DNA from 4 places in the Cryobacterium sp. N21 genome. Region 1 is predicted to be linked to each of the others. Evidence: riboswitches for the same ligand, from Rfam matches in the RefSeq annotation. Region 1 holds a riboswitch; each other region holds the start of a gene.
The links. Region 1 has a riboswitch for thiamine pyrophosphate ahead of CXY77_RS04445 (ECF transporter S component). Riboswitches for the same ligand answer to the same signal wherever they lie in the genome.
Positions count from the first base shown of each region.

Region 2: it holds a riboswitch for thiamine pyrophosphate, as region 1 does, so the genes downstream of both, CXY77_RS16745 (3-oxoacyl-ACP reductase) here and CXY77_RS04445 (ECF transporter S component) in region 1, are expected to answer to the same signal.
Region 3: it holds a riboswitch for thiamine pyrophosphate, as region 1 does, so the genes downstream of both, thiC (phosphomethylpyrimidine synthase ThiC) here and CXY77_RS04445 (ECF transporter S component) in region 1, are expected to answer to the same signal.
Region 4: it holds a riboswitch for thiamine pyrophosphate, as region 1 does, so the genes downstream of both, thiD (bifunctional hydroxymethylpyrimidine kinase/phosphomethylpyrimidine kinase) here and CXY77_RS04445 (ECF transporter S component) in region 1, are expected to answer to the same signal.

Region 1 is NZ_PJJQ01000028.1:31,229-38,823, reverse strand. It holds gene CXY77_RS04465 (ABC transporter permease) at 1-256, shown strand, start outside; gene dinB (DNA polymerase IV) at 290-1,504, shown strand; gene CXY77_RS04455 (hypothetical protein) at 1,530-1,856, shown strand; gene CXY77_RS04450 (hypothetical protein) at 1,934-2,200, opposite strand; TPP riboswitch at 2,244-2,353, shown strand; gene CXY77_RS04445 (ECF transporter S component) at 2,386-3,039, shown strand; gene CXY77_RS04440 (ABC transporter ATP-binding protein) at 3,044-4,567, shown strand; gene CXY77_RS04435 (energy-coupling factor transporter transmembrane component T) at 4,573-5,358, shown strand; gene CXY77_RS04430 (AAA family ATPase) at 5,351-5,920, shown strand; gene CXY77_RS04425 (hypothetical protein) at 5,931-6,191, shown strand; gene CXY77_RS04420 (hypothetical protein) at 6,194-7,483, opposite strand; gene CXY77_RS04415 (metallopeptidase family protein) at 7,508-7,595, opposite strand, start outside.
Region 2 is NZ_PJJQ01000036.1:20,239-27,833, reverse strand. It holds gene CXY77_RS16760 (ABC transporter ATP-binding protein) at 1-955, opposite strand, end outside; gene CXY77_RS16755 (extracellular solute-binding protein) at 1,048-2,064, opposite strand; gene CXY77_RS16750 (bile acid:sodium symporter family protein) at 2,738-3,766, shown strand; gene CXY77_RS16745 (3-oxoacyl-ACP reductase) at 3,954-4,718, opposite strand; TPP riboswitch at 4,775-4,875, opposite strand; gene CXY77_RS16740 (SDR family NAD(P)-dependent oxidoreductase) at 5,173-5,838, opposite strand; partial or broken gene CXY77_RS16735 (NAD-binding protein) at 5,924-6,211, opposite strand; partial or broken gene CXY77_RS21140 (hypothetical protein) at 6,205-6,273, opposite strand; gene CXY77_RS16730 (hypothetical protein) at 6,672-7,280, opposite strand; gene CXY77_RS16725 (RNA polymerase sigma factor) at 7,267-7,595, opposite strand, start outside.
Region 3 is NZ_PJJQ01000027.1:51,358-58,952, forward strand. It holds gene CXY77_RS03910 (hypothetical protein) at 1-370, opposite strand, end outside; gene thiC (phosphomethylpyrimidine synthase ThiC) at 726-2,396, opposite strand; TPP riboswitch at 2,390-2,498, opposite strand; gene CXY77_RS03920 (LuxR C-terminal-related transcriptional regulator) at 2,578-3,405, opposite strand; gene hxlB (6-phospho-3-hexuloisomerase) at 3,519-4,106, shown strand; gene hxlA (3-hexulose-6-phosphate synthase) at 4,177-4,800, shown strand; gene CXY77_RS03935 (FAD-binding oxidoreductase) at 4,975-6,405, shown strand; gene CXY77_RS03940 (HAD hydrolase-like protein) at 6,417-7,085, opposite strand; partial or broken gene CXY77_RS20525 (aldo/keto reductase) at 7,159-7,311, shown strand; gene CXY77_RS20530 (hypothetical protein) at 7,299-7,451, shown strand; gene nucS (endonuclease NucS) at 7,448-7,595, opposite strand, start outside.
Region 4 is NZ_PJJQ01000029.1:136,428-144,022, reverse strand. It holds gene thiO (glycine oxidase ThiO) at 1-351, opposite strand, end outside; gene thiE (thiamine phosphate synthase) at 395-1,039, shown strand; gene thiD (bifunctional hydroxymethylpyrimidine kinase/phosphomethylpyrimidine kinase) at 1,063-1,938, opposite strand; TPP riboswitch at 1,930-2,029, opposite strand; gene CXY77_RS05750 (ABC transporter permease) at 2,105-2,494, opposite strand; partial or broken gene CXY77_RS20585 (ATP-binding cassette domain-containing protein) at 2,577-3,239, opposite strand; gene CXY77_RS05740 (histidine kinase) at 3,318-3,806, opposite strand; gene CXY77_RS05735 (transcriptional regulator) at 3,835-4,161, opposite strand; gene CXY77_RS05730 (hypothetical protein) at 4,151-4,624, opposite strand; gene CXY77_RS05725 (DUF2834 domain-containing protein) at 4,700-5,056, opposite strand; gene CXY77_RS05720 (DUF4395 domain-containing protein) at 5,270-5,908, shown strand; gene CXY77_RS05715 (alpha/beta hydrolase) at 5,862-6,812, opposite strand; tRNA gene CXY77_RS05710 (tRNA-Met) at 6,967-7,040, opposite strand; tRNA gene CXY77_RS05705 (tRNA-Thr) at 7,072-7,143, opposite strand; gene CXY77_RS05700 (glycoside hydrolase family 13 protein) at 7,272-7,595, shown strand, end outside.

The DNA of each region.
Region 1 (7,595 bases):
GACCTTTCCCCAGTTGCGGTCAGCCCTGTTCGCCGGCGGCCTGCTCGCCTTCGCCCTGAGCTTTGACGAGATCATCGTGACGACGTTCACCGCCGGATCGAGTGTGAAGACCCTGCCGTTGTGGATTCTGGACAACCTGTTCCGGCCCCACCAGGCGCCGGTCGTCAATGTCATCGCCGTGGTGCTCGTGCTGGTTTCGATCATTCCCATCTACTTCGCGCAGCGCATTGCCGGCGCCGAAAAGGTTGTGCGCTAGCCGTTCGTGACCGGAACGGGTTAGGGTTTTTCGGTGGGCAGACAGGACGGCAGTGGGCGGCAGATTTCGGCGGACGACGTCGATGACCGATCAGCGACGGTGCTGCACGTTGACCTCGATGCGTTCTTCGTGTCGGTCGAGCTGCTGTCGCACCCCGAATACGTACGCCTGCCGGTGATCGTGGGCCACCGCGGGGGTCGGTCGGTCGTCACGGCGGCCAACTATATTGCGCGGCGCTACGGCGTGAACTCAGCGATGCCGATGGCACTCGCCCTGCGGCAGTGCCCGAACGCGATCGTGCTCGAGCCGCACATGGGCCTCTACAGGGACTATTCCACCCGGGTGATGAGCATTTTCGACGACGTCACCCCGCTCGTGGAACGGCTCGGCATCGACGAAGCCTTCCTCGACGTGGCCGGCGCAACCAATCTGTTCGGCTCCCCGGCCGTGATCGGCGAACTCATCCGCGCGCGGGTGCTCGCCGAGACCGGGCTGGTCTGCTCGGTGGGCGCGGCGTCGACCAAGTTTGTCGCCAAGCTTGCCTCCGGCCTGTCCAAACCCAACGGGCTGCTCGTCGTTCCGGCCGACGAAACGATCGAGTTCCTGCATCCGCTGCCCGTGACGGCCCTGTGGGGCGTAGGGGCGGCCACCGAGCAGACCCTGACCCGCCTCGGCCTGAAACTCATCGGCGACATCGCGCACGCGCCGCTGGACGTGCTGAAAAGGACGCTCGGGGAGGCATCCGGTCACAAGCTGTTCGAGCTGTCCTGGGGGCGTGACCCGCGTTCGGTGACGCTCGAGCGGGAGGAGAAGAGCGTCGGCCACGAGGTCACGTTCAAGCACGACGTGACCGACATTGACCGACTGCGCAGCGAGTTGCTGCGGCAGTGTGACCTCGTTGCGGCGCGGCTGCGGAGGGGCGATCTGGTTGCCAGGCGCGTGTCACTCAAGCTGCGCTACACCGATTTCAGCACGGTCACCCGTTCGCGCACCCTCGCCGAGCCCAGCAATGTCGGGCGGCGCATCTACGAGGAGGCCGTGGCCGCGTTCGACCTACTGGCCGCGGCGGGCATCCGCGTGCGCCTGATCGGGGTGCGGGCCGAGCAGCTGGGTACGGCGTCGGGATCGGTGGGGCTGTGGGATCCCGACGAGGATTGGCGGGGCGCCGAGCTGGCGGTCGACTCCGTGACCGAGCGATTCGGGGCGGGAATCGTGCGTCCGGCCTCGTTCTTCAAACCTCGCCCATAAGGCACGAGTCGACTACCCTGTTGGAATGACCAGCCTCCCGGAAAAACTCGCAGAAACGTTCCGTTCCGCCGGTGTGAAATCGGCGTACGGTGACCCCGTGCAAATCGACGGCGTCACCCTCGTACCCGTTGCGCTCACCTATTACGGCTTCGGCGGCGGCGACGCCGGTGAGGGCGGTGCCGGATCCGGCGGAGGCGGGGGCGGAGTGTCGCTGCCGATCGGCGCCTACGTGAAGTCGGGTGGTACCGCCCGGTTCGAGCCGAATGTCATCGCGCTGCTCGCCGTCGGCGCGCCGTTCCTGCTCGTGGCCGGCCGCGCCCTGGCCCGGGTGATCCGGGCCCTGAAGAAGTAGCCGCCCCTGCTGATGCTGCCCGTGGACGGGGCCCGGGCCCCGTCCACGGGCCCAGTTTATAGACTGGGCCCGTGGTCCTAAGGTGGGCCCGGGCGAGTGCCGCGCGGCTTGCGCGCAGAGCGGATGCGGCGCGGCCAGCGCGGCCGACGCGCGAACCGACCCGCGAACCCGCCCTGCGTGAACCGACGGCGCAGCCAGCGTGGCAGCCGACGCCGCAGCCAAGCCGGAAAGTGCCACGGGCCGCTCACCGGTAGGCCCGCAGCGATACGACGGCGGCGCAGAATGAAGCGGCGCATCAATACGAGGTATAGCCCTGCCAGCACGAGCAGAATGCCGATGCTCATCTCGTGATCCCCATGCCACAAGTCTAAGCGGGGCACTAGAATTGAACACGATCACGGGAGTCCGGTACACCGGGCTGAGAGGAAGCTGACCAAGCTTCGACCGTCGAACCTGATCTGGATCATGCCAGCGCAGGGAGGCTTCTCGATCCCGTGCCCTGTATTCACCTACGGAAAGGGCACGAACAGTGCACGCTACAACGACATCATTCAATCAGTCCAGCCGCGACGCATCGACGGCGAAAAAGCCGCGCAACTTTCGCTGGCGCGTCGTCGACATCGTCGTCGCGAGCGTCATTGGCGTGGCGAGCGGCGTCATCTTCTGGGCCTGGGGCCTCGCCTGGTCGCCGCTCAGCGCGATCCTCACGTTCACGCCCGGCCTCGAAGGCCTGTTGGCCGGCGGCTGGTTGTTTGCCGGAGTGCTCGGCGGCCTCATCATTCGCAAGCCCGGTGCGGCCCTCTACACCGAGGTCATCGCGGCCGTCGTGTCGATGCTGATCGGCACCCAGTGGGGCTTCTCCACGCTCATCTGGGGCATCGTCGAGGGCCTCGGCGCGGAGATCGTGCTGGCCCTGTTCTTGTACGCCAACTGGCGTCTCGGCGTCGCCCTCCTCGCCGGCGCCGGCGCCGGCGTGGCCGTTGGGCTGCTCGACACGACCGTCAGTTATGCGGCACTGGATATCGGTTTCAAGGCCGTCTACTTCGTATCCGCCGTCGTATCGGGCACTGTGCTCGCCGGGCTGCTGTCCTGGCTCGCCGTGCGCGGCCTGGCCCGCACCGGCGCGCTCAACCGATTCGCCGCCGGCCGGGAAGGTTCGCGCGCACCCGCCGCGATCAGTTAAGCGGATGCCAGCCCCTTCGTCGCACGCGTCCGCTCGCGGCCCGCAGATTCGGCCCGTGCAGATCGAAGCCCGAGGCTGGGGCTGGCGCCATGCCGGACGCCACAACCAAGCGGTGTCGAGGCTCGACCTGCGGATCGAGCCCGGCGAACGGGTCTTGCTGCTCGGGGCCAGCGGCGCCGGCAAGAGCACCCTGGTGCACGCGTTGGCCGGAGTGCTCGGCGACGCCGAGGACGGCGACGAGACGGGCAGTCTGCTCATTGACGGCAGGCGCGCGGCCGCGGCGCGGGGTCGGGTCGGACTCGTGCTGCAGGACCCGGACTCCCAGGTGGTACTCGCCCGGGTCGGCGACGACGTGGCGTTCGGCTGCGAGAACCTGGCTGTTCCGCGGGCAGAGATCTGGCCGCGCGTGCGGCGTGCCCTTGCCGAGGTCGGTCTGAACCTGCCGCTCGACCATCCCACGTCGAGCCTGAGTGGCGGCCAGAAACAGCGCCTGGCCCTGGCCGGTGTGCTGGCCATGCAGCCCGGACTACTACTGCTCGACGAACCGACCGCGAACCTCGACCCGGTCGGGGTCATCGAGGTGCGTGACGCCGTCGTGCGCTCTCTCGACCATTCCGGGGCCACCCTCGTCGTCATCGAACACCGCGTTGAGGTCTGGCAGGACGTCGTCGACCGCGTCATCGTGCTCGACCCGACCGGCGGTGCGCTGGCCGACGGGCCGACGCGCGAGATTCTCGCCATCCAGGGCGAGCGGCTGGCTCAGGCCGGCGTCTGGGTGCCAGCCCTGCCACCCCGGTTTCCGGTGCGGCACCCGATCAGCAATCCTCAGAGCCTGTTGCGGGCCGAGGGACTCGCGGTCGGGCGTGTTCCGTTTGGCCGACGCGCGGCATCCGTTGTCGCTGACGGAATCACCCTCTCCGTCGACGCCGGCAGGGCCACCGTCGTGACAGGGCCGAACGGCGCCGGCAAGTCCACCCTCGTCCTGACCCTGGCCGGTCTGTTGAAACCGGCCGGCGGAACGCTGCGCGCGAGCGACAGCCTGGCGGCTGGCATCCCGGCTGAGCCGCACCGGTGGCGCTCCCGGCAGCTGCTCACCCGCATCGGTGCCGTCTTCCAAGACCCCGAGCACCAGTTTCTGGCCGCCACGGTGCGCGGCGACCTGACTATCGGCCCGCACGCCCTCGGACTGAGCCCGGCTGAGCAGACCAGCCGCGTCGACGAGCTCATGCACCGGCTGCGGCTCGACTACCTCGCCGACGCCAACCCGTTCACCCTGTCCGGCGGCGAAAAGAGACGGATGTCCGTCGCCACCGTTCTCGCCACCCGCCCTCGCCTGCTCGTGCTCGATGAGCCGACGTTCGGGCAGGATTCCCGCACCTGGCAGGAACTCGTGGGCCTGCTCGCCGAGCTGCTCGACGAAGGCACCGCAATCGTTGCGGTCACCCACGACGCCCAGTTCGTCAGCGCTCTCGCAGATGAGGAGTATCGACTCGGCACGCCGATCACTCTGGGGGTGGCCAAGCCGTGAGCCTGATGACCCCCAGCATCCGCCCCAGCGTGGTTGCCCGCCTCAACCCGGTGGCCAAGCTCGCCGTTGCCCTCATCGTGAGCTGTGCGCTGCTGCTGTCGATCGACTGGGTGTCGGCGGGCGTGGCCCTGCTGCTCGAGGCCGTGCTACTCGCCTGGTGCGGCCTGAGCGCCCGCCATTTCTGGCTGCGCACGGCGCCGGTCTGGATCGCAGCGCCCATGGCATCGATCACGACGATTCTTTACGGTGAAGACTCCGGCGCGCTGCTCTGGCAGTTCGGCTTCATCTCGGTGACCGAGGGCTCCGCCCAGCTGGGTCTGGCCATCGGGCTGAGAGTGCTCGCGATCGGCCTGCCCGGCATCGTTCTGCTTGCCACGACCGACCCGACCGATCTCGCCGACGCCCTGGCCCAGGTACTGCGCCTGCCAGCTCGGTTCGTACTCGGCGGACTGGCCGGGCTGCGACTCGTGGGCATGTTCATCGACGACTGGCATTCGCTCGGACTTGCCCGGCGAGCCCGCGGGGTCGGCGATGGCGGCGGTCTGCGCGGCGCCGCCCGCCGGTTCTTCGGCCCGGCCTTCTCCCTGCTCGTCATCTCGGTGCGACGCGGCAGTAAGCTCGCCACGGCCATGGAAGCCCGCGGCTTCGGCAGCGACGAGCCCCGTACGTGGGCGAGGCCATCGCGCGTTCGGGCAGCGGATGCCGCTCTCGTCGCCATTGGATTTGCCATCGCCGGCATCGCCATCGGCGTCGCGGTGTGGGCAGAGACCTGGAGCTTTATTCTTGCCTGAAGCCAGCCCCAATATTAACTCGTTGCTGGCACCGCTGCTGCGAGCCCTGGCCGCGGCCGGACCGAACCCGGTCGTGCTCCTCGACGGGCCGAGCGGCGCCGGCAAGAGCACCCTCGCCGAGGCCCTCGTGGCCCACTGGCCGGGCGCGAACACGCCGCAGCTGGTGCGGATGGACGACATCTACCCAGGCTGGGACGGCCTCGACGCGGCGGTCGAGCACCTGCACCGGTGCATTCTCCTACCCCGATACAGCGGAAGCCCCGCGGCCTGGCAGCGTTACGACTGGGCCGTGAACGAGCCGGCGGAGTGGCATCCGCTTGACGCCGCCCGACCGCTGATCGTGGAGGGCTGCGGAACCCTCGCCGCCCGGCACGAAGCGCTCAGCGACGTGCGTGTCTGGCTTGCGGCGGACGACGAGCTGCGCAAACGGCGCGCGCTGGGTCGCGACGGCGAAGCCTTTCGAAGCCACTGGGACCAGTGGCAGCAGGAATGGGCCAGCTACCTCTCACGGGAAACGCCCGAGATTCGGGCAACGGTTCGCCTGCAGGCCACACGGGACTAGATTGGCTTCCATGAGCCCAGACAGTGACACCCCGACCCTGTACATCGCCGAGTTCATCGACGGCCCGCTTGAGGGTCAGATCGATTCCCGCGCGCTCGTGCGGGGAAAACACGCGCCCCGCATCAGCATGGTTGCCGCCGTCGGCGGCCTCGAGTCGGTGTTCTGGTACGACGAGGTCGACGAACGTGACGTGAGCGGGCAACTCCGCGTACGGTACGCCTTCGACCAGGGCGACAGCGACCCCATCGACACCGAGGTTGAGCCGCTGTAGAACTACTGGTCGAGCAGGGCCGTGATCATCACGATCGGATGCAGCAGCCGCCAGCCCGGCCCCGGGTCGGCGATGCCCTGGTCCAGTTTCAGCGCCGCCGAGAGTTTCTCCCCGGCAACGGTGAGCCGCACCTGGCCCACGTTCGCGCCGGTGCGGGCCGTGGCGAAGTCCTTGAGCTCGACCGTTGCGGCCTCGGGAGTCGTGGCCTGCCAGGCGTAGCGGGTGCGCGACACCCCGACCACGGCCGAGGCCTCATCGCCCCACGCCGATTCGAACGTGGCATAGGCATCGCCGGCGGCCAGAACCGGCAGCGGTCCCACGCCAGCCCGCGCGCTCGCCATGAGGGCGGTCAGGTCTGCCGTGAGCGCATCATAGGTCGGCTCACCGATAAACGCACCGGAGAACGTGAAACTTGAGGCGCCGTCACTGACCGTGGCGGTGAACAGAAAGCAGACCCCGGCGGCATCCGTATAGCTGCGCGAAACGCCTGTGATGCCCTCCTCGGGCAAGTACGACGTCGTATTCTGCACTCCGCGACGGTTCGCCAAAGCGGTTGCAGGACTGGCCAGCATCGAAGACACGATCGGGTCGGTCGCGGCCAGGCCGGCGAGGTGGGCCAGATCGGTGGCGGTTCCGGCGCTCGCATCGTGCAGCCCGGTGGCGTCGACGACGGAGGTGCCGGTCAGCCCGTTGTCGGACAGCCAGGCGTTGGCAGCCACCACGTAGGCGTCGACCGAACCGAACGCCCAGCGGGCCACGGTATCGGCGTGATTGTTGCTCGATCCGAGCAGCAGCGCCTGCAGTAGCTCGAGTTCGGCCCACTGCTCGTCGGCGAAGACAGCGACCGAGCGCGCTCCGGCCTTGTCGTAGTCGAGGTAGCTCTGAAAATCGGCGGCCGTGAGCGTCACGATCGGGCCAGACTCGCCCGCCACAATCGGTTTCGCGTCGAGAACGACGAGGGCGGTCACCACTTTGGCAATGGAGGCCAGGGGAAGCGCCTCGGCCGTGCCCGCGACCGCGATCGGCGCCGAAGGTTGCGAACCCTCCGCGCGGGTTGACGTCGTGCCGGACGCGTCGCTGGTCGTGGCGGCGAGAACGGTGATTGCGCTCGCGCCGTTGGCGGGAAGCACCGGGGGAGTGGGTGCCGTGGCCGTGGCGGCGGGCGTGACCGTGAAGGCGGTGACCGGTGGCAGGGGCCCCAGCAGCGTCGCGGGGCCGTAGACGCCGAAACCGAGGATCACCACGGTTCCGACCAGAATGCCAACGAGACGGCCGGGACGGAAGGAGCTCATTCTTCAAGGCTAGACCGCTCGGAGTCAGCCCCAGCCGAGTTCGTGCAGCCTGTCGTCATCAATGCCGTAGAAATGGGCGATTTCATGCACCAGGGTGATGTGAATTTCATCG
Region 2 (7,595 bases), on a different contig from region 1:
GCGGCGCCGCGCCGCCCTCGGGTACGAGCGCGCGAATCATGCTGCCGGAACAGTCGATCGTGTAGGTGCTGTGCGCGCCGTGGTATGCGCGTTCAGCGACGATTCCCTCAAGACGGATGCTGCCGGCCACGATTGCAGGAAGCTGCAGCGACACCTTCTCGAGCCTCAGGTATGACGCCTTGTTTGGGTGCAGAGCGGTGCCGCCACCACGCTGCAGCCGCTGCACCAACTCGCCCGACAACTTATTCATGGCACCCACGAACGTGCACACAAACTCTGTGCTCGAGCGGTTGTAGATCTCCTCCGGAGTTCCCACCTGTTCCACCACGCCATGATTGAACACGGCGATGCGATCGCTCATCGTCAGGGCTTCCTCCTGGTCGTGGGTCACGTAGACCGTCGTGATGCCGAGCTCGCGCTGCAGGTTTTTGAGCTGTTCGCGCAGCTGCACCCGCAACTTGGCATCGAGGTTGGAGAGGGGTTCGTCGAGCAGCAGGATGCGCGGCCTGAGCACGAGCGCGCGCGCGATGGCCACGCGCTGCTGCTGGCCGCCGGAGAGTTCGGAGACGTTCTTGCTGAGCTGCTCCGATGTGAGCTCCACCTGCCCGGCTATTTCCGCGACGAGGGCACCCGTCTGCATCTTCTTTGTCTTGCGCACCTTCAGGCCGAAGGCGATGTTTTCCCACACGCTCATACTCGGGAACAGGGCGTAGTTCTGAAACACCATTCCCACGCTGCGCTTCTCGCTCGGAAGCTTCGTCGCGGCCTGGCCATCGATATAGATCTCGCCTTTCGTCGGTTCGATGAAGCCGGCGAGTGTGCGCAGCGCGGTGGTTTTCCCGCATCCGGACGGCCCGAGCAGGGTGAAGAACTCACCCTGCTTCACCTCCAAATTGAGATCGGGAATGGCGGTGTGTTCGCCGAAACGCACTTCGATGTGGTCAAATCTAATCATATGAACTCCCACCGGGTGCGGCTGTTGACGAAGCCGCACCCGGCGACTTGTGGCGGGTGATGGAGGTCGGCGCTCGTCGGCGCGGATGACCGTTAGGGCAGGTACTCGAGCTCGGTCTTCTCGACCCATTCGCCGATGTGCTCCCGGGTCAGTGCCCAGTCAATGTCTTGCTTGGGCAGTGATTCGATCAGCTCGACGACCGCGGGGAGCGCCTGAGCGCGGGCCTCGGTGTTCACGGGGTAAGCGGCGAATTTGGCCGCAAACTGGCCCTGCACGTCGGAGCTACCGAACCAGTCAATGAACTCTTCGGCCTGCTCCTGGCGCGGAGTGCCGTTAATTACGGCGATCTGCTCTGTGACGTACGGAACACCGTCTTCGGGGCTGATGACTCCGGTGACCGTGCCGTACTCGGTATCACGACTCGTGATACCGCTGCTCGGAATCACGCCGAAATCGACCTCACCGCGGATCAACCGGGCATACAGGTCGGTGCCCTCGACGGCAGGGGAACCGTGCCCGAAGTATGCCTGCACCTGGTCCCAGCCATCGTCGGATATACCCAGGTCGCCGTCCTCGTCCGCGTAGGGAGCGAGAAGGCCCGCGAGCACCAGCTGTGGTGTCGCCTGGCCGAGGGCAGTGTTCACTTCGTAGTTGCCGGTGTACTGGTCGCCGTCCCAGAGGTCGGCGATCTCGGTGGGGGCATCGGCTGCGCTGACCGTGTTGGTGTCGTAGGCCATAACGATGGCCTGTTCAACCAACGGCCAGAATACGCCGTCCTCCGCGTCGCCGGCGGTGCTGTCGACTTCGCCGGACCAGGCCGGTGTGTACGCGGAGACAGCCTCCTCGGCCTTGAGCGTTTCGAAGAACATGTTGTTCAACCCGAAGACCACGTCACCCACGGGATTATTCTTCTCGGCCACGATCCGGTTGGCGAGGTCGGCGCCGCCGAGGCCTACGATCTCGATGTCCAGGCCGGCAGCGGCGGCCTGCTCCGTGATCCATTCGCCACGCCCATCAGAGTTGGAGTTCGTGTACACGATGAGCGTTCCAGTGGCTTCGCCGGAAGCGGCAGTATCGGTCGCGGCACTGCACGAGGTCAAGACCACGATGCTCAACAGGGCGAGCGCGAAGGAGCTCGCGGTGATGGTGCGCTTATTCAATTGGTTGTCCTTTTCTGAGCCCGGTACAACCAAAAAAGTCGCCCACGAGCCAAACCTGTGATTTCGACATTGACATCACCACGCTACGGCGGGGACTTACTCGACCCTATCGTTATGACACAAATTTGGCCTATTGTTCACTGGATGTGCACACACCGCAGCACGGTATGCAGCTATCGCCGTGCACCGCGCCGCAAGGCGGGCTGAACGCGCCGCCCAAGCAGCCCTGAATGGCTTTCCCGCTCGCGATGACTCCCGGCACCGTCCCTACGTGCGTGCCACGACCGACGACGTCTGGATCAACCTCGACCCGGTTGTCTCGATCGAGGAAACGCCTTCGCTGACGCTGTGCGAGAGGGAATCGCGCCGGAAGAGAACTATCCCTGTGTGGAGCTCACCACCTCGAACGGGAGCACACACCTAATCTCGCTCGGCGTGTACCCGAACCAGGCCGGCGGCTCTGCAAGGGGTTCAGATGCCAGCTTTGAGAAGTGAGGTTGCGCAGGCGGCATGTTTGTCGTATTGAAACCGGTCAGAATCGTGGGCAAACTGTTCGCGCTTCCTGTTCACAATCGCACCTGCCGGCCATGAGGTTTCTGCCCATTGTGGGTATGGTTTCATCATGGACCGCATCAGAACTGTCAGCGCATTCGTCGGGCGTTGGTTCGCCGTTATTGTTTTGGCTGCGGGAGCGTTGGCGCTTGCTGTCCCCGACGCATTTTCCGGCCTGACCGTGGCGATCCCATGGCTACTTGCCGTGATCATGCTGGGAATGGGTATGACGCTGCGCCCGGTTGACTTCGCGATTATTGCCAGGCGGCCGTGGGCGCTTCTGCTGGGCGTTGCGGCCCAGTTCTTCGTGATGCCGTTGCTCGGCTTCGGGATTGCCGTCGCGCTGGGGCTTTCGCCCATGCTGACGGCTGGCATGATTTTGGTCGGTTCTGTGCCCGGAGGTACAGCGTCCAACGTGATGGTCTACCTCTCTAAGGGCGATACCGCGTTGTCTGTGGCGATGACGTCCGTTTCGACTTTGCTGGCCCCCGTGCTGACGCCGCTGCTCGTGCTGGTACTCGTGGGAGAGTCCCTGCCCGTCAATGCTGGCGCTTTGTTCGTGTCGATTGTGCAGATCGTGCTGGTTCCGGTAGTGCTCGGGCTCGTGCTGCGCATGATCGTGCCGCGCCTGGTAGAGCGTTTTCTCGATGTTTTGCCGCTGCTGTCGGTAGCCGGCATCACCGTCGTGGTTGCGGCCGTCATCGCCGCCAGTGCCTCCACGCTGTTGTCGATTGGCGTGCTCGTGGTCGTCGCCGTGATCCTGCACAACTCCCTCGGACTGACGCTTGGGTACTACATTGGGCGTCTGTTCGGGCTTCCGGTCGCCAGTCGCCGAGCTCTCAGCTTCGAGGTGGGCATGCAGAACTCCGGCCTGGCTGCCGCCCTAGCCGTGGCGCATTTCAACCCGGTAGCCGCGCTGCCAGCGGCAATTTTCTCGGTCTGGCATAACGTATCGGGTTCGGTGCTCGCCAGCTACTGGGCGCGCAAGGATCTACCGTCCGATGAGATTTCCGAATCCTTGCCGGTTACCGCCCGCGCGTCAGGATCCACGGTCAACCTCGCAGACTTCCGGCCGTCGCCGCCCCGGTCTCAGCATTAGCAAGTCGGTCACTCCCCCGGGGCTTTAGTACCTGCCGGACGAGGACCTACGCCGCGAACGGGGCCGGGCAGCTCCCAATTGCTCGATGGGCGACTGCGGCCGCCGCCAGGCGGCGCCGTGGTGGCCGCAACCCATAAGGAACGCATTGAAGTGGAGCTGGTGTGGGGCTGACCTGGCCGGCGCTGCCCTAGTTCATTACCAGGCCGCCGTCGACGACCAGGTTCTGCCCGGTGACCGACCGCGCCCAGGGGGAGGCATAAAAGAGTACCGCATCCGCAAATTCGGCCGGGGTTGTCACTCTGCGTAGCGGGGTGGAGGCGGCGATGAAGTCGAACACGTCCTCGGGGGTAGCCGCGCTGGCATCCGTGGTGCGCAGCAGCCCGCCGGAGACCATGTTTACGGCGATGTTGTGCGGGCCGAGGTCTGAGGCGAGGGTGCGGGTCAGGGAGAGCAGGGCGGCCTTGGCGGCCGTGTCGTCGTGGTAGGGCACCACCGGGTTCTGAAACAGGTTGGTACCGATGTTGATGATGCGGCCAAACCCGACCTCGCGCATGCCTGCCAGCGCCTGCTGGGTTGTGTTCAGGGCACCGCGGACGCTGCCCGAGAATTGCGCCTGGAATTCGTCCCAGCTGATGTCGGCAGCGCCGGAGCGGGCGTCGCCGTTGAAGCTGAAATCGACCAACGCGTTATTGACCACCGTTGTCACGCTGGAGCCGAAATGTGCCTGCGCCTGCGTGAGCATTGCCGCGACCTGGGCCGGGTCGGTGACGTCGGCCTGTACGGCGAGAGCGTGTTCAGGCCCATAGCCGGAAGCCAAGGTTTCCGCCGCTGCGGCGCTGTTGCGATAGTTGATGACCACCCGGGCGCCCAGAGCCGCGAAAGCGTGCACGATGCTTTTACCCAGGCCGCGTGCGCCGCCAGTGACCAGGACAATCTGTTTTGCTATTTGCATAATTTTCTTCACCTTGGGTAAGGCGAAAGGACGAGATCCGGCACCAAAGCAGTGCACGTAATTCTCCGTGACATCCCTTCGCTAGTTCGAACTAGATCAGGTTCAACGGGTGTCATCTCAGCCGACCGTCATGCAGTCGGCACCCCGTGTCGCTGAAAACGAGTATACGCAACCGCCTGGTACCGGAAAATTCGCGTCCTGAACTCATAACCAACCGGGCTGGTCGACTGTGTCGTCGCGGAGCTCAGCATCAACTCCGCGTTTGACGGTCTGGCCCGGCAGCGTACCCTGTACGCCACCGACGTCTTGTGCGGTGACCCCGATCGTGGTGGCAGGATCGCCTGGAACGGCACCGGTGAGGTCGCCTGCAATCTGATTCTGCGACCGCCCGAACCGATCGACGTATCGGCTACCTGTGCCGGCTCTGGCGGGTCCTGACAGTGAACGACGCTTTCTAGTCAGCGCTGATCTGGTGGCGGAAGCGATCGCGACGGCTGTGGAGGTTCCAGAGGTGCTCAGCGAGCGCTGACGGGTCCTTCTCGGGATCGCCGGCGATGATGCGGCCGCCGATGATGAGCTGGGAGACCTGGATTCCTTCTTCTCCGAGGGCCTCGTTGAGCAGCTGTGCGTAGGCGGCCTGTCCAGCGAATGCGATTGACGTGCCGGTGACATTGCGGCCCGGGGTCACGGCGGATCCGCCGTTGACGAAGAGGATGGTGCCGCGGTTAGCGCCGAGGAAACGCATGCCGGGGAGGACCTGGTGCACGGCGGCGACGGGTCCGTAGATGGAGAACTCGATCGGGCCCACGAGGTCGGCAAGAGTGGTCTCCAGAACCAGGCGCATGAAGTCCTTCTGCGGCAACGGGCTGTATTGCAGTACCTCGATCGGGCCGAGCGTCTCTGCGACCTGTTCGAGAGTGCGGGTGATGGAGGCCGGATCGCGCACGTCGGCGACGAAGCCGTGAGCTGAGATGCCCTCGGCCAGCAGTTCGGCGGCGAGGGCATCTACGCGTCCCTGGTGGCGGGCGATGAGCGCGACGGTGAAGCCTTCGACCCCGAATCGCCGCGCGACGGCGGCCCCGAGTCCTGAGCCAGCTCCGATGATTGCGATAGTAGTCATAGCTAGTACAAGGGCCATGCTGTCCGAGAATTTCCGATACCCGCGATGTGAGCTCCCGTGAGTGACGAGCCGTGGATTGGTAAGTCGCTCCGCTGCGTCCGGGCTTGGCCTGGCTGGTGGGTACCGGGCCGGGAACGGGGCAGTTGGTGGTCAGCACCCAGCATTGACCGGATGCCGTGGACGCGACATCGAAGAGCGCTTGGTGGGTGAGGCCCAGTTTTTCACCGAGCACGAATGCTTCGCTGACGGCGATCATTGAGATTCCGAGGATCATGTTGTTGCAGATCTTTGCGGCTTGTCCGGCGCTCGGGTCGCCGTAGTGCACGATGCGCGCCCCCATCGTGGCAAGAATTGGTTCGGCGATCGCGAAGTCCGCCGCCGACGCCAGGCCGCGCGTCGAAGCAGTCCTCTCGCCGCTTGCAGCTCGGTCTCCATGTCGGCGAGGGTGAACAGCAGGGACTGTTGTTCGACGAGGAGCTAACCTTCATCGGGCACATAAAGACAGGATCGACAATCAGGTCCATGTAGTGCCAGAACTCGCGATGGTCGGCGTAAAACGATGTCGGGTGGGTAGACCGCGCTTACTGGTGCAGAGGAAGCCTGAACCCGAAAAATTATGTGCTAGGTGATTCTCGCTGTGGCGGCCGACGCTCGCGACAACAAGTTATGGCCATCGTTGCGGTTCAGGCTCAAGCAAACGCCCATCATGTACCCACCTGAATCGACCCGGAGCGATTTCTCGTTCAACCGGATGCTGTGTGAGCCTCTCCCCACCGTCTGACGCCGATGGGACGATTCCACGCAGCGTTCCCGACCGCTCTCGCGGGCCCGGATCAGCCCGGGAACGCTGCGTCGTAGACCGCGCGAAGCTCGGCACTGTCGGCCCCGGTCACGCCGCATCCCGTGATCGTTCCATCGATTGCGCCGACGAGGTAGCTCTGGCCGACCTCGAAGGGCACGCCTGAGAAGTCGGAGGTCATCGTGTCGATCTGCGCCGCCTCCACGCGGTCGGCGACCTCGCCGACAAAGCGCTCCGTGACCTCCAGCACAACGGTGTTGCCCTGGATCTGCAGCACCGTCGCGGCGAACGCCTGCTCCTGCGCCGCGACGGTCGCCGGCTCGAGCACGAGGCAGCTGCCACTCGCGAGGCCTCCGCCCATGGAAGGCTGCAGCGACTCGACAGTGGGTTCCGGACCATCGAGAACGAGGGGCGCGACGATTGCAGCGGCGATGGCGAGGCCCGCGGCGACGCCGGCCATCGGCATCCACCGCCGGAACGCGCGTCGCGGCGTCTCGGGCGTGGCGGTCGTGGTGGGTGAGGATTGGTCGGTCATGATCTGCTCCATTCTGTGGTCGAGCCACGTCGGCGAGGCAGGGGGCAGCGCGCGGGCCGGATCGGCGGCGCGCAGCTGATCGCGCAGCGCACGGTCATCGTCGTGCATCTTCGCTCCCTTCGTCGTAAGTTATATGTCCGGTCGAGTGGCCGGATTTCAGTAGCTCCTGCTTGAGGCGCGCCTTCGCACGGTGCAGCCGGATCGCCGCTGCGTTCGCGCTGACGCCGAGCACAACGGCAATCTGCGGGCTCGTCAACTCGTCCCACGCCCACAGCCGCAGGATCTCGGCATCGTCTCGACGCAAGCCGGCGAGGGCTGCGGTCACGCGGGCCGCCACGGCGGTGCCTTCATCGACGGTGGATGCTGCGGGGTTCTCGTCCGCAACGGCCGGCGGCGGGTCGATGGCGATGATGCGGCCGATGA
Region 3 (7,595 bases), on a different contig from region 1:
CGGCATCCGCTGCGGTCAGTTCGAGCAGGATGCGCACGCGGTGAGCGCCGGGCTGCACAGCGCTGTCGAGCCGGTCGGCTGAGCCAGGCGGTACCCAGCCGTCGGATTCGAGCGGGATGACCGCGCTGATGCGGGCGAGCCCGCCGGGGACGGCGGTCGTGTCGCCAAACGCGGTGCTCGGCTTCGTGCCGGTGAGAAGCAGAGCACAGGCCAGCGCTGCCATCACGAGCCAGACGACGGCCAGCGGGATCAGAATCTTCCGGCGGCGCGGGGACAGGGCGCGGCGGGGCTGCGTCTGCCGAGTGGTTTCGGGATGCTTCGCGCCGTCGTCGAGGCGAACCAGACGCAGCGTCGCGTTTGTGGGAGTCATGGCGGAATCTTGGTGCCGGCACCATGGGAAAACCCTGCTGGGGTGATTGGGTCACCGCTTAGCTACTGATGGTTTCCGGGCCGGGAACGGGTTGGACGTTGCAGTGGGGGTTAGTGGTGCGGCGGCGGGGCGGAGGCGAGAATGGCGAGAACCATGAGACGGAGTGTACCCAGGTGCGCGCCAGACCTGACCGGGCCCGGTCCCGGAAACTGGGCCCATATTCTAGGCCGGGCCCGGGACTCACGGATTGGTGTCCATCGTCAAACTGTGCGTGCCGGCCGATCGCGCTGGCCCGCACGCACAATTCGGCCAGCGCGCCGGCGCGTGCCGCTGGCCGCGCCATCTGCTTCCGCGATCAGTGCTCGTCGGCTCCGAGTACGCGCAACGGTAGGTAGACCGAGCTACCCATCCTGGTGAACTCAGCCGATTTCTCCGCCATCCCGGCCTCGATCGCCTCGAGGCTGGTGAGGCCGTTCTCTGCGGCATACACCCGAACATCTGCTGAAATGCGCATGGAACAGAACTTGGGACCGCACATGCTGCAGAAATGGGCGGCTTTGGCCGGGCCGGCGGGCAGCGTCTCGTCGTGAAAGCTTTGCGCGGTGTCGGGGTCGAGCGAGAGCGCGAACTGGTCGGTCCAACGAAACTCGAAGCGGGCCCGGCTGAGGGCGTCGTCGCGTTCCTGCGCGCGCGGATGCTGCTTGGCCAGGTCGGCGGAGTGTGCGGCGATCTTGTAGGTGATCACTGCGGTCTTCACGTCGTCGCGGTTGGGCAGGCCGAGGTGTTCCTTGGGGGTGACGTAACAGAGCATGGCGGTGCCGGCCTGGGCGATGATGGCCGCGCCGATCGCGCTCGTGATGTGGTCGTAGGCCGGGGCGATGTCGGTGGCGAGCGGGCCGAGCGTGTAGAAGGGGGCCTCCTCACAGAGTTCCTCTTCGAGGCGCACATTTTCGACGATCTTGTGCATCGGAACGTGGCCCGGACCCTCGATCATCACCTGCACGCCATAAGATTTCGCGACCTTGGTGAGTTCGCCCAGGGTGCGAAGCTCGGCGAACTGGGCCTCGTCGTTGGCGTCGGCGATTGATCCGGGGCGCAGGCCATCGCCGAGCGAGAAGGTCACGTCGTAGCGGCGCAGAATCTCGCACAGCTCCACGAAGTGGGTGTAGAGAAAGCTCTCCTGATGGTGGGCGAGGCACCAGGCGGCCATGATCGAGCCGCCGCGGGAGACGATTCCGGTCACCCGGTTGGCGGTGAGCGGCACGTAGCGCAGCAGCACTCCGGCGTGCACGGTCATATAGTCCACGCCCTGCTCGCACTGCTCGATAATGGTGTCGCGGTAGATCTCCCAGGTGAGCAGGGCCGGGTCGCCGTTGACCTTTTCGACGGCCTGGTAGAGCGGAACGGTGCCTACCGGAATGGGCGAGTTGCGCATGATCCACTCGCGGGTGAGGTGGATGTCCTTGCCGGTGGAGAGGTCCATCAGGGTGTCGGCGCCCCAGCGGGCGGCCCAGACCATTTTTTCGACCTCTTCGGCGATCGACGAGGTCACGGCGGAGTTGCCGATGTTCGCGTTGATCTTCACGGTGAAGGCCTTGCCGATGATCATCGGCTCGCTCTCGGGGTGCATGCGGTTGGCCGGAATGACAGCGCGGCCGCGGGCCACCTCGTCGCGCACGAGCTCGACAGAGACGCCCTCGCGGGCGGCGATGTAGGCCATCTCCGGGGTGACGATGCCGGCCCGGGCCCAGACCAGCTGGGTCGCAGCGCCGTCGATGGGCAGCGGATGTTCCCACCCGGCCCGGGTCTTCGGCAGCCCCTTCTCGAGGTCGATCGTGGCCGTGTCATCGGTGTATAGGCCGGACGTGTCGTACAGGTCGAAGTGTTCGCCGTTGCTGAGGTTCACCCGGCGAACCGGAATTTCGAGCCCTGGCCAGGCCGGCACCGGTTCGTAGCGTTTGCTGCTGCCCTGGATCGGGCCGGTGGTGACGGTTTCAGACATGGAGATTTCGTCAATTGTGCGCATGTTCTCGAACTTCCTACGCCGGCATTACCCGGACAGGTTCAACGGTCGACGGCCCTGGCCGTCCTCTCAGCTCGCTGGTGCGCGCTCCCGTGGGTTGTGTGTCTTCTGACTCCTTCACCCTAGCGTGAGTCCTGTCCATGCTCGCGGCGGCCGGCGTGCTGGCGGCGCGCCGGGCATCCGTTCAGCGGGCGAGGGAGGCGAGTTCGGCGCGGGTCGAGGCGCCGACCTTGCGCAGCAGGTTGGCCACGTGAAACTTCACGGTGTTCTCGCTGATGGTCAGCGCCTCGGCAATCGCCTTGTTGCGCGCGCCCGACGCCACAAGCTCGAGCACGCCGCGCTCGCGCGGGCTGAGGCCCCAGGCTGCCGCCGCCGAAACGGATGCCGTGGGCGCGTCGAGCGGTAGCGACACCGCCATCTCCGACCCCCAGCCGGCGGTCGCCTCGACACCCAGCGTTCCGCTGAGCGCCACGACGCGGGCGGCCAGCTGGCGAACGCTCGGAACCTCGGCGTCGAGGTCGCCCGGCCCGTCGTCGCGAATGCGAATCAGCAGGTTGCTGCCGTCGCAGTCCCACTGAACGCGCACCCGCGCGACCCCGGTCTGCTCGACCAGGGCGAGCACGGCGCCGCGCACGATGGCCCTGGCCTCGTGGGCGACTTCGCCGGGCAGTGCGCGGCCGTTGACCGGCGGCTCGATGAACTGCACGTCGAGGTCGCCGAAGCGCACCAGCGGGCGCAGGTCATTTTTGAGACGTTCGAAGGCGCGGGCAACAGGTTCTTCGGTGAGGCTCCGGTCGAGGTCGCTCACCGCGCGCAGGGCGACCATCGCCGCGGCGGCGAGTTCGGTGGCCTTCTGGCGGGCAGCGGTGTCACTCGTGCTGCTCGAGCGCAGCACGGCGAGCAGGGATTCCAGCGTGGTCGCGTGCGTGTCGGTGAGGTCGGCGATGAGCTTGGAGCGTTCGGCGGCCATGCTGCGCGCGGTCTGCACGGGTGAATCGGCGAGGAAGGTCATGCGAATAGCCTATCCGAACCGTCCGTGGAGCCTGCCCGGAGCAATTCGTTTGGGTAGTAAAACCATTCGTTTGGCGGGCCGCACGCCCGCTCGAAGGAGTGGAGTATTGACCTATGACCGAAACGACAACCACCCCCACCACAGCGGATGCCCTCGGTCTCATTTTCGCCGAGAATGGCCGCGTCGTGGACGCGCTGCGGGCGGCATCCGCTTCTGTGGTGCTGGATGACGCGGCGAGCCTGCTCGCTGTGGCACCGCGGGTGTTCGTGCTGGGAGCCGGCCGTTCCGGGCTGGCGTTGAAGATGACCGCGATGCGGCTCATGCACCTGGGCCTTGACGTGCACGTGGTCGGCGAGGTAACCAGCCCGGCGATTGCGCAGGGCGACCTGCTGCTGGTGGCGAGTGGATCCGGAACGACGGGCGCCATCGTGCGCGCCGCCGAGACGGCTCACGGTGTGGGTGCGAACATTCTCGCGCTGACGACGGCGCCGGAGTCGCCGCTCGGGCACCTCGCCGCGGTGACCGTGGTCATCCCCGCGGCCGCCAAGCAGGACCACGCCGGGCAGGTGTCGGCGCAGTACTCGGGCGGGCTGTTCGAACAGTCCGTGCTGCTGGTGGGCGACGCCCTATTCCACACGCTCTGGCAGCGAAGCGGTGCGACGGCCGCCGAGCTCTGGCCGCGTCACGCCAACCTCGAGTAACAAACCGGATAGGGCCCAGGCCCCGTCCCGAAAACCACAGACCGCTTACCCCAACAGAAAGTAGAACCCCATGAAGCTTCAGGTAGCAATGGACGTACTGACCACCGACGCCGCGCTGGCGCTCGCCGCGCAGGTCGCCCCGCACGTCGACATCATCGAGCTCGGCACCCCGCTGATCAAGGCTGAGGGCCTGCGCGCCGTCACCGCGATCAAGGCCGCGCACCCCGACAAGATCGTCTTCGCCGACCTCAAGACGATGGATGCCGGCGAGCTCGAAGCCGACATCGCCTTCGCCGCCGGCGCTGACCTCGTGACGGTGCTCGGCACGGCCGGAGACAGCACCATCATCGGAGCCGCCGCCGCCGCGACCAAGCACGGTAAGGGCATCGTCGTCGACCTGATCGGCGTTGCCGACAAGGTCACCCGCGCCCGCGAGGTCACCGCGCTCGGTGCCCAGTTCGTCGAAATGCACGCCGGACTCGACGAGCAGGCCGAGCCCGGATTCTCGCTCGCGAAGCTGCTCAACCAGGGCGAAACCGCCAAGGTTCCGTTCTCGCTGGCCGGTGGCGTGAGCCTGGCGACCATCGCCTCGGTGCAGCGCGCCGGCGCATCCGTTGCCGTTGCCGGCGGAGCCATCTACGGCGCCGATGACCCGGCTGCCGCCGCTGCCGCCCTGCGCGCCGCGATCATCTAGATTCGCGTCTTCTCGGTGCCGTTCCGCTTCGCGCGGGGCGGCACTTTCGCGTTAACGTCCCGGTCGCATCAAGCGGATGCCCGCGCCACGCGCCGCCGTGCGGTGGGCGCCGCTAGGCTGGTGGCGCCCAGACCAGGTGGCGGCACCGTCGCCGCGAGAGGACGCGCATCCCGCATGACCAGCACAATTTTCGACCGAGCCCGGCCCGCGGCATCCGTTGTCGCAGCCTCACTCGTCGGCACCCGGCAGGGCTCCTTCTGGCTCGACGACCTCGCGCCGCGTGCGAACTACCCTCGGCTCTCCGGCAACCTCAACTGCGACCTGGCGATCGTCGGCGGCGGCTACCTCGGCTTGTGGAGCGCGGTGCTGGCCAAGCAACAGAATCCGGCGGCGCGCGTGGTGCTGCTGGAGGCGCGCACGGTCGGCTGGGCGGCATCCGGTCGCAACGGCGGTTTCTGCGAGGCGAGCCTCACCCACGGCGAAGAGAACGGGCGCACGCGCTGGCCGCAGGAGATCGACCGGCTGACCGAGCTCGGTAATGAGAACCTCGACGAAATCGAGCGAGCCGTGGCCGCACTCGGCCTGGACTGCGATTTCGAGCGCACCGGCGCCATCGACCTCGCCATCGAGGACCACCAGATCGAGTGGCTGCGTGAGGAGACGACCGACGAGAACACCGTGTTTCTCGACCAGGCGGCCGTGCAGGCCGAGGTCGCGTCTCCGACCTACCTGGCCGGGGTCTGGCACAAGCGCAGCAATGCCCTCGTGCATCCGGGCAAGCTCGCCGCCGAGCTGGCTCGCGTGGCCACCTCCAGCGGGGTCGAAATCTTCGAGAACTCGCTCGTGCAGAACCTCGACACGACCGGACTGACCGCGGCGCAGGGCACCCGGGTTGTGACGGCGGGCGGCTCCGTGACTGCCCAGAAGACGGCTCTGGCCACAAACGTCTTTCCGTCGCTACTCAAGCGCAACAAACTCGCAACCGTGCCGGTCTACGACTACGTGCTCATGACCGAACCACTGAATGCCGACCAACTCGCCGCGATCGGCTGGCAGCACCGGCAGGGGCTCAGCGACCTGGCTAACCAGTTTCACTACTACCGGCTGAGCGCCGACAACCGCATTCTGTTCGGGGGCTACGACGCCGTCTATCACTACGGGCGTAAGGTGCGTAGCGGGTATGAGAACCGCCCCGAGACCTTCGCCAAGCTCGCGAGCCACTTCTTCACGACGTTTCCGCAGCTGGCCGGGGTGCGTTTCAGCCATAAGTGGGCCGGCGCCATCGACACCTCCACGCAGTTCTGCGCGTTCTTCGGCCAGGCGCGCGGCGGGCGCATCAGCTACGCGGCTGGATTCACCGGCCTCGGGGTCGGCGCCACGCACTTCGCCGCTCAGGTCATGCTCGACCAGCTGGCTGGCCGCGCCACCGAGCGCACTGAACTGGCCATGGTGCGCGGTCGTCCGCTGCCGTTTCCGCCGGAGCCGATCGCATCCGCTGGGATTCAGGCCACGCGCTGGGCGCTCAACCGGGCCGACCACAACCGCGGCAAGCGCAATGCCTTGCTGAAAACCCTCGACGCGCTGGGCCTCGGCTTCGACTCCTAGCCGCTAGGGCGTCAGCCGAGCAGCAACCGGCCGAGCTGGTCGGTCGAGTGCACGACCGCCGTAGCAGCCTCGGCCTCAGCCGGAGAGCCGTAGCCCCATTCCACCAGAATGGCCGGAATGCCGTTGGCCTGGGCGCCGATGGCGTCGTAGCTGCGGTCGCCGACCATGACGGCGCCGCTGGTGTCGACGCCGGTCGCGGCCAGCTGGGCGAGAGCCTCGGCGACGATGTCGGCTTTCTTGCTGCGGGTATCATCGGCGGAGGCACCGACCGTGGCCGTGAAATACTTCGCCAGGTCGAAGTGCGTGAGAATGGCGATGGCACTCAGCTCGGGCTTGCTGGTGGCGAGGGCGAGCGGGATACCCGTCGCGTGAATGCGCTCGAGTAGACCGGCGATGCCGGGAAAGACAGCCGTGTCGAGGGCAGCAGCGCCGTGATACTCAGCCCGATAGACCGCGATGGCCTCCACGGCTTCGTCTGCGGTCATTCCCGCATATTCCTGGAAGGCGTCGAACATGGGCGGTCCGACGTAGGCGAGCAGTTCGGCAGCGGACGGAACCGGACGCCCGAGCAGCGTGAAAGTGCGAGCCAGCGAGCTGGTGATCGCCGGGGCGGAATCGGTGATGGTTCCGTCGAGGTCGAAGAGAATGGCGCTCCAGGTGCGCGTCAATGTTGCGTTCATTCGGCATAGCCTAGGTGTTCTGGAGGCAATGTACCCCATTTGCCCATTCTGCTCAGCCTTTCCACGGTTAAACGCGGTCGAGGCTGCGCTGTCGATCGGCGTGACCGTGTTCGACCACGCCGACATCTACCGCCATGGCAAAGCTGAGACGGCGTTCGGCGAGGTACTGAAACGCTCGCCGGGACTGCGCGAGCGGATAGAGATCCAGACGAAGTGCGGCACCCGGCGCACATCGACCCGGTGCTCGGATCGAGCGACCCGGCGCGCATTCGCGCCTGCGGTGATGCCGCCGCGCAGGCTGCGGCGATGACCCGCGACGAATGGTTCGCGCTGTATATCGCGGCGCGCGGGCGGCCGCTGCTCTAGAAGAGCTTCGAGGCCGTGTCGTCGAGGCCGCGCATGGCGTCGTAATCCAGCAGAAGGCAGCGGATGCCGCGATCCTCGGCCAGCTTGCGGGCCTGCGGCTTGATTGTTTGCGCGGCGAACACCCCGGTCACAGGCGCCAGGTGC
Region 4 (7,595 bases), on a different contig from region 1:
GCCGCGCAGGTCGGCGAGCGCCTGCCGGTCGGCCGCGTCTGCGCCCACATTCAGGGTTCTCGTACGCTGGTAACCGGTCAGGTAGCTGTCGGGCGCGAGCGAGTCGATGAAGCCGGGATACAGGTTCGAGGAGGCAAGCATGAGCTCGAGCAACGCCTCCTCCTGGTAGTGCAGTTCGCTGACCGCGGCGAGCATTCCGGCCGCAGCAAAAGTGGCACCACCGGCCGGATCCGGGTCAATGACGGCCACCGTGCGGCCGGACTGCGCTACAGCCCAGGCGATGCCGAGCCCGATCACGCCGCCGCCGATGACGGCTACGTCGACCGTACGCTGTGCGCGCCGCTCACTCATGGTCTGCACCGAGGCCGGGCTGAAGCCCTTTAGGGTTGGTCGCATGGACCCGATCACCGCCCGGCTGTATCTCTGCACCGATGCCCGTACGGAGCGCGGCGATTTCGCCGACTTCGTGACGGCCGCGTTCGCCGGCGGGGTCGACATCATCCAACTGCGGGACAAGACCATCGATGCCGCCGAGGAGCTCGACTATCTTGAGATTCTGCGTTCGGTCGCCGACCGACACGCCCGGCTCTGGGCGGTCAACGACCGCGCGGATATCGCCGTTCTCGCTGGAGCGCCGGTTTTTCATGTCGGCCAGACGGACCTGCCGCTGCCCGCCGCCCGTACGCTGCTCGGCGACGCGGCCCGCATCGGCTTGTCGACCCATACCACCGGACAAGTGGATGCCGCTCTCGTCGCTGACAGTCTGGATTATTTTTGCGTCGGCCCGGTCTGGGCCACGCCCACCAAACCCGGTCGGGCAGCGGTCGGAACCGGTCTGCTGCGCTATGCGGCCGAGCAGAGCGCATCCGCTGGCAGCCTTCGCCCGTGGTTTGCGATCGGCGGGATCGACCTCGGTACCATCGACCAGGTGGTCGAAGCCGGCGCCACCCGGGTGGTCGTGGTGCGCGCGATCACCGCCGCCGATGACCCGACGGATGCCGCCGAGCGGCTTCTCGCCAGCCTCCCGCCGCTCGGCTAGTCGCGCCCACGTCGTCGCCCCGTTCATCTCATGCCCGCAATCAGGGCAGAATTCGCACGGTCGAAAAGTCGATGAAAGTGGTGGATCGGCCCGTTTCCCTGCCCGACCTCGAGCTCGTCGGCGTGGGCCAGGGCGTCGTGGAGCCAGTCTTTCACTTCGGCCAGGGACTTCGCCCAGTTACCGGTTCTGGCCTGCACCGTGGCCATCGCCGAGGAGAGTGAGCATCCGGTGCCGTGGGTGTTTGTGGTGCGGATGCGCGGCAGGGCGACCTCGACCACGCACTGGGCAAGCAGCCCGTGGGTGTTGACTAGGGCATCTGGGCAGCTCGTTTCGTTGAGATGGCCGCCCTTGACCAGTACGGTAGCACCCGTGCTGTCCGACAATCGTTTGCCCTGCGCGAGGGCCTCCGCCCAGTTGGCGGCCGGCGGCTCAGCGAGCAGAACGGCCAGCTCGGGAACGTTGGGCGTGACCAGGTCAACGTGGCAAATCAGGTCGCGCAGCGCCTGCTCGGCTGCCGGGTCGAGCAGGCGGTCGCCGCTCGTTGCCACCATCACCGGGTCGAGTACGACCAGCGGCGGACGGCACCGGAAGAGCCAGTCGCGCACCTCGGTGATCACATCGAGCTGCGCAAGCATGCCGATCTTCACGGCGTCGATGGTTACATCGTCACTCACGGCGTTCAATTGCTCGCGCAGAAAATCGATCGGCGGGATGTGAACCGAACGCACGCCGCGCGTATTCTGCGCCACCAGCGCACTCACCACAGCCATTCCGTAGCCGCCGTTGGCCGCGATGCTCTTGAGGTCGGCCTGGATGCCGGCACCGCCGGTCGGATCGGTACCCGCGATACTGAGGACTCGGGGAATCTGCCGCAGGGCAAGCCGGGTACGATCGATCATCCGTGACATTCCTTCGCTAGTACTAACTAGACAGGTTCAACGGGTATTGATCTCAGCACGCACAGTATGTGCGGCACCCCGTGTCAAGACTCCAGCCTATACGCGCGCCGGCCGTCAGTACACAAGGGGGCGGGCGGCCGCAACCGCCTGCCCTGGTAACACGGATCTAGTGCACCGATTTGCGCTCGTAGAGCGCCCGTGACCAGCCGTAACTGGCGGCCACGATCACGACGCACCACCCGATGGCGAACACGGGGTTCCAGCCGAGTGGGGTGCCGAGCAGCAGCCCGCGAATTGTCTCGATGAACGGAGTGAAGGGCTGGTACTGCGCGAACCACTGCAGCCACACCGGCATCGAGTCGGTCGGCACGAAGCCGCTGCCGAAGAGCGGCAGCACGGTGAGAACGAGGGGCATATTGCTCGCCGTCTCGACGCTCTTCGCCTGGATGCCCATGGCCACGCCCAGCCAGCTGATCGAGTAGGCGACGAGCGCGATCACGCCGGCGACGGCCATCCACTCGAGCGGTGTCGCGGTGGGGCGAAAGCCGATGGCCACGCCGACGACCAGAACGAGGGTGCGGCTTGCGGGCGGCGTCGACGAGGTCGAATTGCTCGAGCAGTTCGGCCACTCGGGTCTTCGACTGCTTCGCTCCGAGGTGGCGAAGGCGCGCCATCAACAAGAGGTTTTCCTCGCCGTTCAGGAGCTTGTCGACCGCCGAAAACTGGCCGGTGCGGCCAATCACGGCGCGCACGCCGTCCTGGTCGCGCACAACGTCGCATCCGTTCACGAACGCCATGCCACCGTCTGGCCGCAGCAGCGTGCTGAGGATGTGCACGGCCGTCGTCTTGCCGGCGCCGTTCGGGCCGAGCAGGGCGGTCACGGTGCCCGCGCTCACTGCGAGGTCGACGTCGTCGAGCTCATTGCGCACGTGACCGTCTTTGGACGACAGTTCGAGCCAGGCCGGCACGCCCGGCTTGACGCCGATGGTGACCTGGCCGAATCCGCTCTCGACCTGCACGGAACCGCGTGAAACCTCGCGGAGCTGGATGCTTCCGTACGCGGTTTTGGCCGAAACGGATGCCTGCGCTCGCGTGATTTCCAGATCGCCGTAGGACAGTTTCGCGTCGAGGTCACCGCCGACCTCGTCGATCTGCACGCTGCCGTGGGACGCCTTGAGTACGGCGTGGCCGGAGACCGTTCCGACCCGGATCTGACCGTGGTCGCTCGCGAAGATCTCGATAGCGCCGACGGGCAGGTTGATGGCCAGGTCGATCGGGGTCGGTGTGTCGTAGGTGGGCATGCTGAAGCTGCCTTTCTGGAGGCGTGTCGGTGTGGCCCTGCGGGTTCGCGGGGCCGGCTGTTGCTGCGGGTGGGCGCCTTAGCGCGCCCAGCTCGCGAAATTGTCGCCGGCGCGCAGCGTGCGCTGCGCGGAGCGGCGTTGCCGGGGTTGCACGGCGGCGGCGACCGCACGCACCAGCCAAGTGTTGACCGACAGTCCGTCGGCGGCGGCCGCGTCGTCCACCCGCGCTTTGAGGGCGTCGGGCAGGCGCAGCGTCGTGCGCGAGGTGCTCGTGTCGTCAAGATCGACGGATGCCGCGGGTCGCTCGTCGCCGTCTACCTCGATACTCGACTGGGTCACCACGAATTCGATCTCGCGCCCGCGCAGCCGCAGGTCGACCGGTCCGGGGGCGAGGTCACGGGTGATCTCGGCGGCCGCCGCCGACAGCACGTCGAGCAGCACGAGCCGCGTTGCCGCATCGAGCCCGGCAGCAAGTCGCTCGGTCGCAGCGCGCGTGTCTGCGCTGCCGTTGTCGGCGGCATCCGCTAGCTGGTGCTGCAGGTCGTTGACGTACTGTCCGAGTTCCATATCACCATGGTGATACCACGGCGGTTAGTCATAATAATGTCATGCTAGTCGGGGCTTCGGCCGACAGCTCGCGGAGCGCCGCCAGATGGCCGTCGATGGCCGCGCTGCCGCGCCGGGTGAGGGCCACGCTGGTGGTGCGGCGGGCATCCGCTCGTGCTGGCGAGGCTTGTTTCACGGTCACTACGTAGTCGAGCTCGATCAGGTTGCGGATGGTCTTCGAGAGCGTCGCCTCGGTCAGTTCCAATGTGGCGGCGATGGTGGTGAATTCCGCGGCGCCGGTCGCCCGAAGAAGCGCGCACAACCGCAGACGGGTTGGCGCGTGGATTGCGTCGTCGAATCGGGGGTCAGCAGCCACGGAGCAGTTCCCGGGCGTTCGCGAGGTCATAGAGTGCTGAGCTGACGAGGGCTACGACGAAGACGACCGCAGTGGTCAGGACAATCCAGGCGCGCTGGTCAGTGACCTCGAACACGATCGAGAGCACGAATGCTCCGAGCATGACGACGCTCAGCACAATGAGAATCATCAGGCTCAGTGGGCCGGCCGGGCCGGGAATCTTCACCAGGCGCATCTGCTTACGCACGAGATGATCAATGCCGAAAAGTGTGAGGCAAGCACCGGCCGACACCATCATCATTCCGAAGGCGACACCCGCAGCCGGCGACGCGATCAGGGCTGCGATGGCAAGGGCCTGCGCCGGAGCGGTCCACCAGGTCTGCGATTTGAGCCATCGTCCGAGCCGCCGCCGGTCCGTCGCGATGCCGGCGAGCGCGGCGCGCGCCGACGCCGCCACCGCCGTGGTTGCACTTTCAGATTCCATGTCGGTAAGTCAATCACTTGCCGTGTCGTTAAGCAAGAATCGGGCTGCGCGCTGTACCGGCCAGGGCTTGAGCGGTCAGGTCAAGGGCGGTCGCGCCGCTGGCGTACGCGCCGCCGCCAGGGTGCGCTCGCGCATCGCGAGGAACAGCGGAAAGGTGAAGGCGAAGGCCGTTAGACCCGAGAGAACGACGTAGAGCCAGCCCCGCTTCATGCCGAGGCGTCGCGCCTCAACGATGATCAGGATGCTGCCAGCCACCGCGGCGATGAGCAGGTCGACCGTGAGTGACGACACCGCCGGCCCACTGTTCACCCAGTCGCCGACGAAGTCGCGCAGCTGAATTATCGCGATCACGTTGTAGCTCCAGGTTCCGGCGAGCCCGGCGAGGCTCAGCGCCAGGTAGACGAAAGCGAGCGGGGTCCAGTGTTTGGTCATGCCGACATTATGCTCGCCGGTCATCGCATATTGTCTCCGACAGCAGCCAGCAGTGTCGCTCTAGAGACTCGCACGCTCGTGTCGATGTACGCGTCCATTAACTCCGGGGGCACGAACAATTCCCGAGCCTGGAGCCGGCGAACCGGCGATTTCGCGCCAGGGGCGCCGCAGCGCCGAGCGCGCGAAGAGTCAGTCCTGTGAGCGGCATCGCTCTTGCGTGCGCTGACAATCATTGCCCGATCGACGAACGATTCACTCGCGCAGAATTCGGTCCGCGAGTTTGTGCAGTCGTCGAGCTTCGATCATCACAGGACCAAACGCCCCGGGGTGCGGCCGTCGAGCCGCCCGCGCAGCTTCCCCAGGAGGACGTTTCGGGACGCCCTGACCGGCAACTTTGCACCGCTGCGGGCGTTCGCGTTTCTCTTCCTGGTGGACATGATGCTGCGGCTATTCGTCAGCGCACGTTACACACCGAGTCTGCTCCTGGGCGGGCTGGTGGTGCGCCGACAGCGCCCGGAATGGGTCGGTGCCGACCAGAAGAAACTCGCCTGGCAGCTCGGGCTAGGCATGGCCTTCACCTCCTGCATGGTGATGGGCTTTTTCGGCGTCAGCGGCACCGTTACGCTCATGCTCTGCGGCATTTGCCTCAGCATCCTATTTCTCGAGACAGCCTTCGGAATCTGTGTCGGCTGCTCCCTCTACCGAATCTTCGCGACGAAGAAGCCAGAACTCTGCCCGGGAGACGCCTGCAACTACGTTCCACCCACGCGGGCGGACAAGCTCCGCCAGGCGCTCACCGCCCAACTCAACCTGCCCGACGACTCAACCCCGCCTGCACAGCCCAGTCGATGATCAGGCGCATACCGTCGCTAAAACTCAACTCATACGGACGGTTGAGAAACGCGTGAAAGGTGCCGGGCAGCACGTTGTAATCCAGCGCCACCCCGGCCGCTGACAGCTCCTGGGCGAACTGATCACCGGAGGAACGCATGGAGTCGCGATCGGCGTCGACCATGAGCGTCGGCGGAAAACCCTGGAGCGGATGGCCGCCGGCAAATGCGTGTGGTTGTGCCAGCGCGGTTCTCGTGCCGGCGTAGTGGAGATTCATCAGGTTCAGCAGCATCGGCGCGTGCCCGAAGCGACGCCGACCGCGGAGGCGGCCGCGCAATTGGCGCGATCTTTTCGGCAGCGCCGCGTGAAAGAAGCCGTACGCGAAGAACGCGCCGACGAGAGCATCAGCACCGCCGTCCGCCAGCCGGAGCACTGCAGCAGCCGACAGACAGGCACCGGCGCTGGCACCGCCCAGAATGACTCCGTTGGGTGAATCGCGCTGCACCTCCCGCACCGCGGCCACGACATCGTCGACCGGCACGGGATAGTGGAGGCCCGGGGCCCACACAAGCCCGCTCGCAGACCGACGCCACGTCGAGATCCTCGCGAGCCGGTAGGCAACGGTGACGACGGTGAATCCCGCTGCGGCCAGTGTTCGCGCAACGTCATCCGACTCCGGCTGGTCGAGGCTGCCCTTGAAAAATCCTCCACCGTGAATCCACACGATCGTTGCAGATTCGACTGATGCAGTGCCGACGGGCGGCGAGTACCAGCGCACCGGTATCGAGCCGTGGGGGCCCTCGATTATTTTGTCCACAGAATCGACAGCCAGGTCGAGTGACGTCACGCTCTCGACGCCCGAACGGATGCCGCACCCAGCGACGACAGACGATTCCCCATTCGTGAACCCTAGCGCGGCCAGCATGCGGCATCCGCTCGAGTGCGTCGCTGGCGGCATCCGCGTGGCCGAATCCAGCGTTCAGGTCATTCCCCCGGGTCGGCGGGGGCAATCGGTGGAAGATAACGAAATTCGCCCCGGACTTCCGCAGAAGTCCGGGGCGAATTTAGTGAATACCGTGTAGCGGGAGCGGGAATTGAACCCGCGACACCACGATTATGAGCCGTGTGCTCTAACCAACTGAGCTACCCCGCCGCGACTTGTCGGCTGTTCGCTTCCAAGCCTGAGCCCCCTGTGGGAATCGGACCCACTACCTCTTCCTTACCAAGGAAGTGCTCTACCAATGAGCTAAGGGGGCAGAGCAACCAAAAGACAGTAGCACTGCCGCGTTTTTGGCAACCTAGAAACTTTATCACCCCGACGGCGAGGTCCAGACCACTTCCACCACGCTACAGGCGTCCAGCAGCGATGCCGTAGCATTTTAGGATGACTGGCACCGAACTGACCCATGGCACCGAATGGTGGCGCACAGCCGTTATCTATCAGATCTACCCGCGATCGTTCGCCGACGCGAACGGTGACGGAATGGGTGACCTCGCCGGCATTAGCGCACGACTGCCGCAACTGAAAGACCTCGGCATCGATGCCATCTGGCTTTCTCCTTTCTATACCTCTCCGCAACGCGACGCCGGCTACGACGTCTCTGACTATTGCGACGTCGACCCTCTGTTCGGCACCCTCGACGACTTCGAGGTACTGCAACGCACCGCGCACGATCTCGGCATCCGCGTCATCGTCGACATCGTGCCC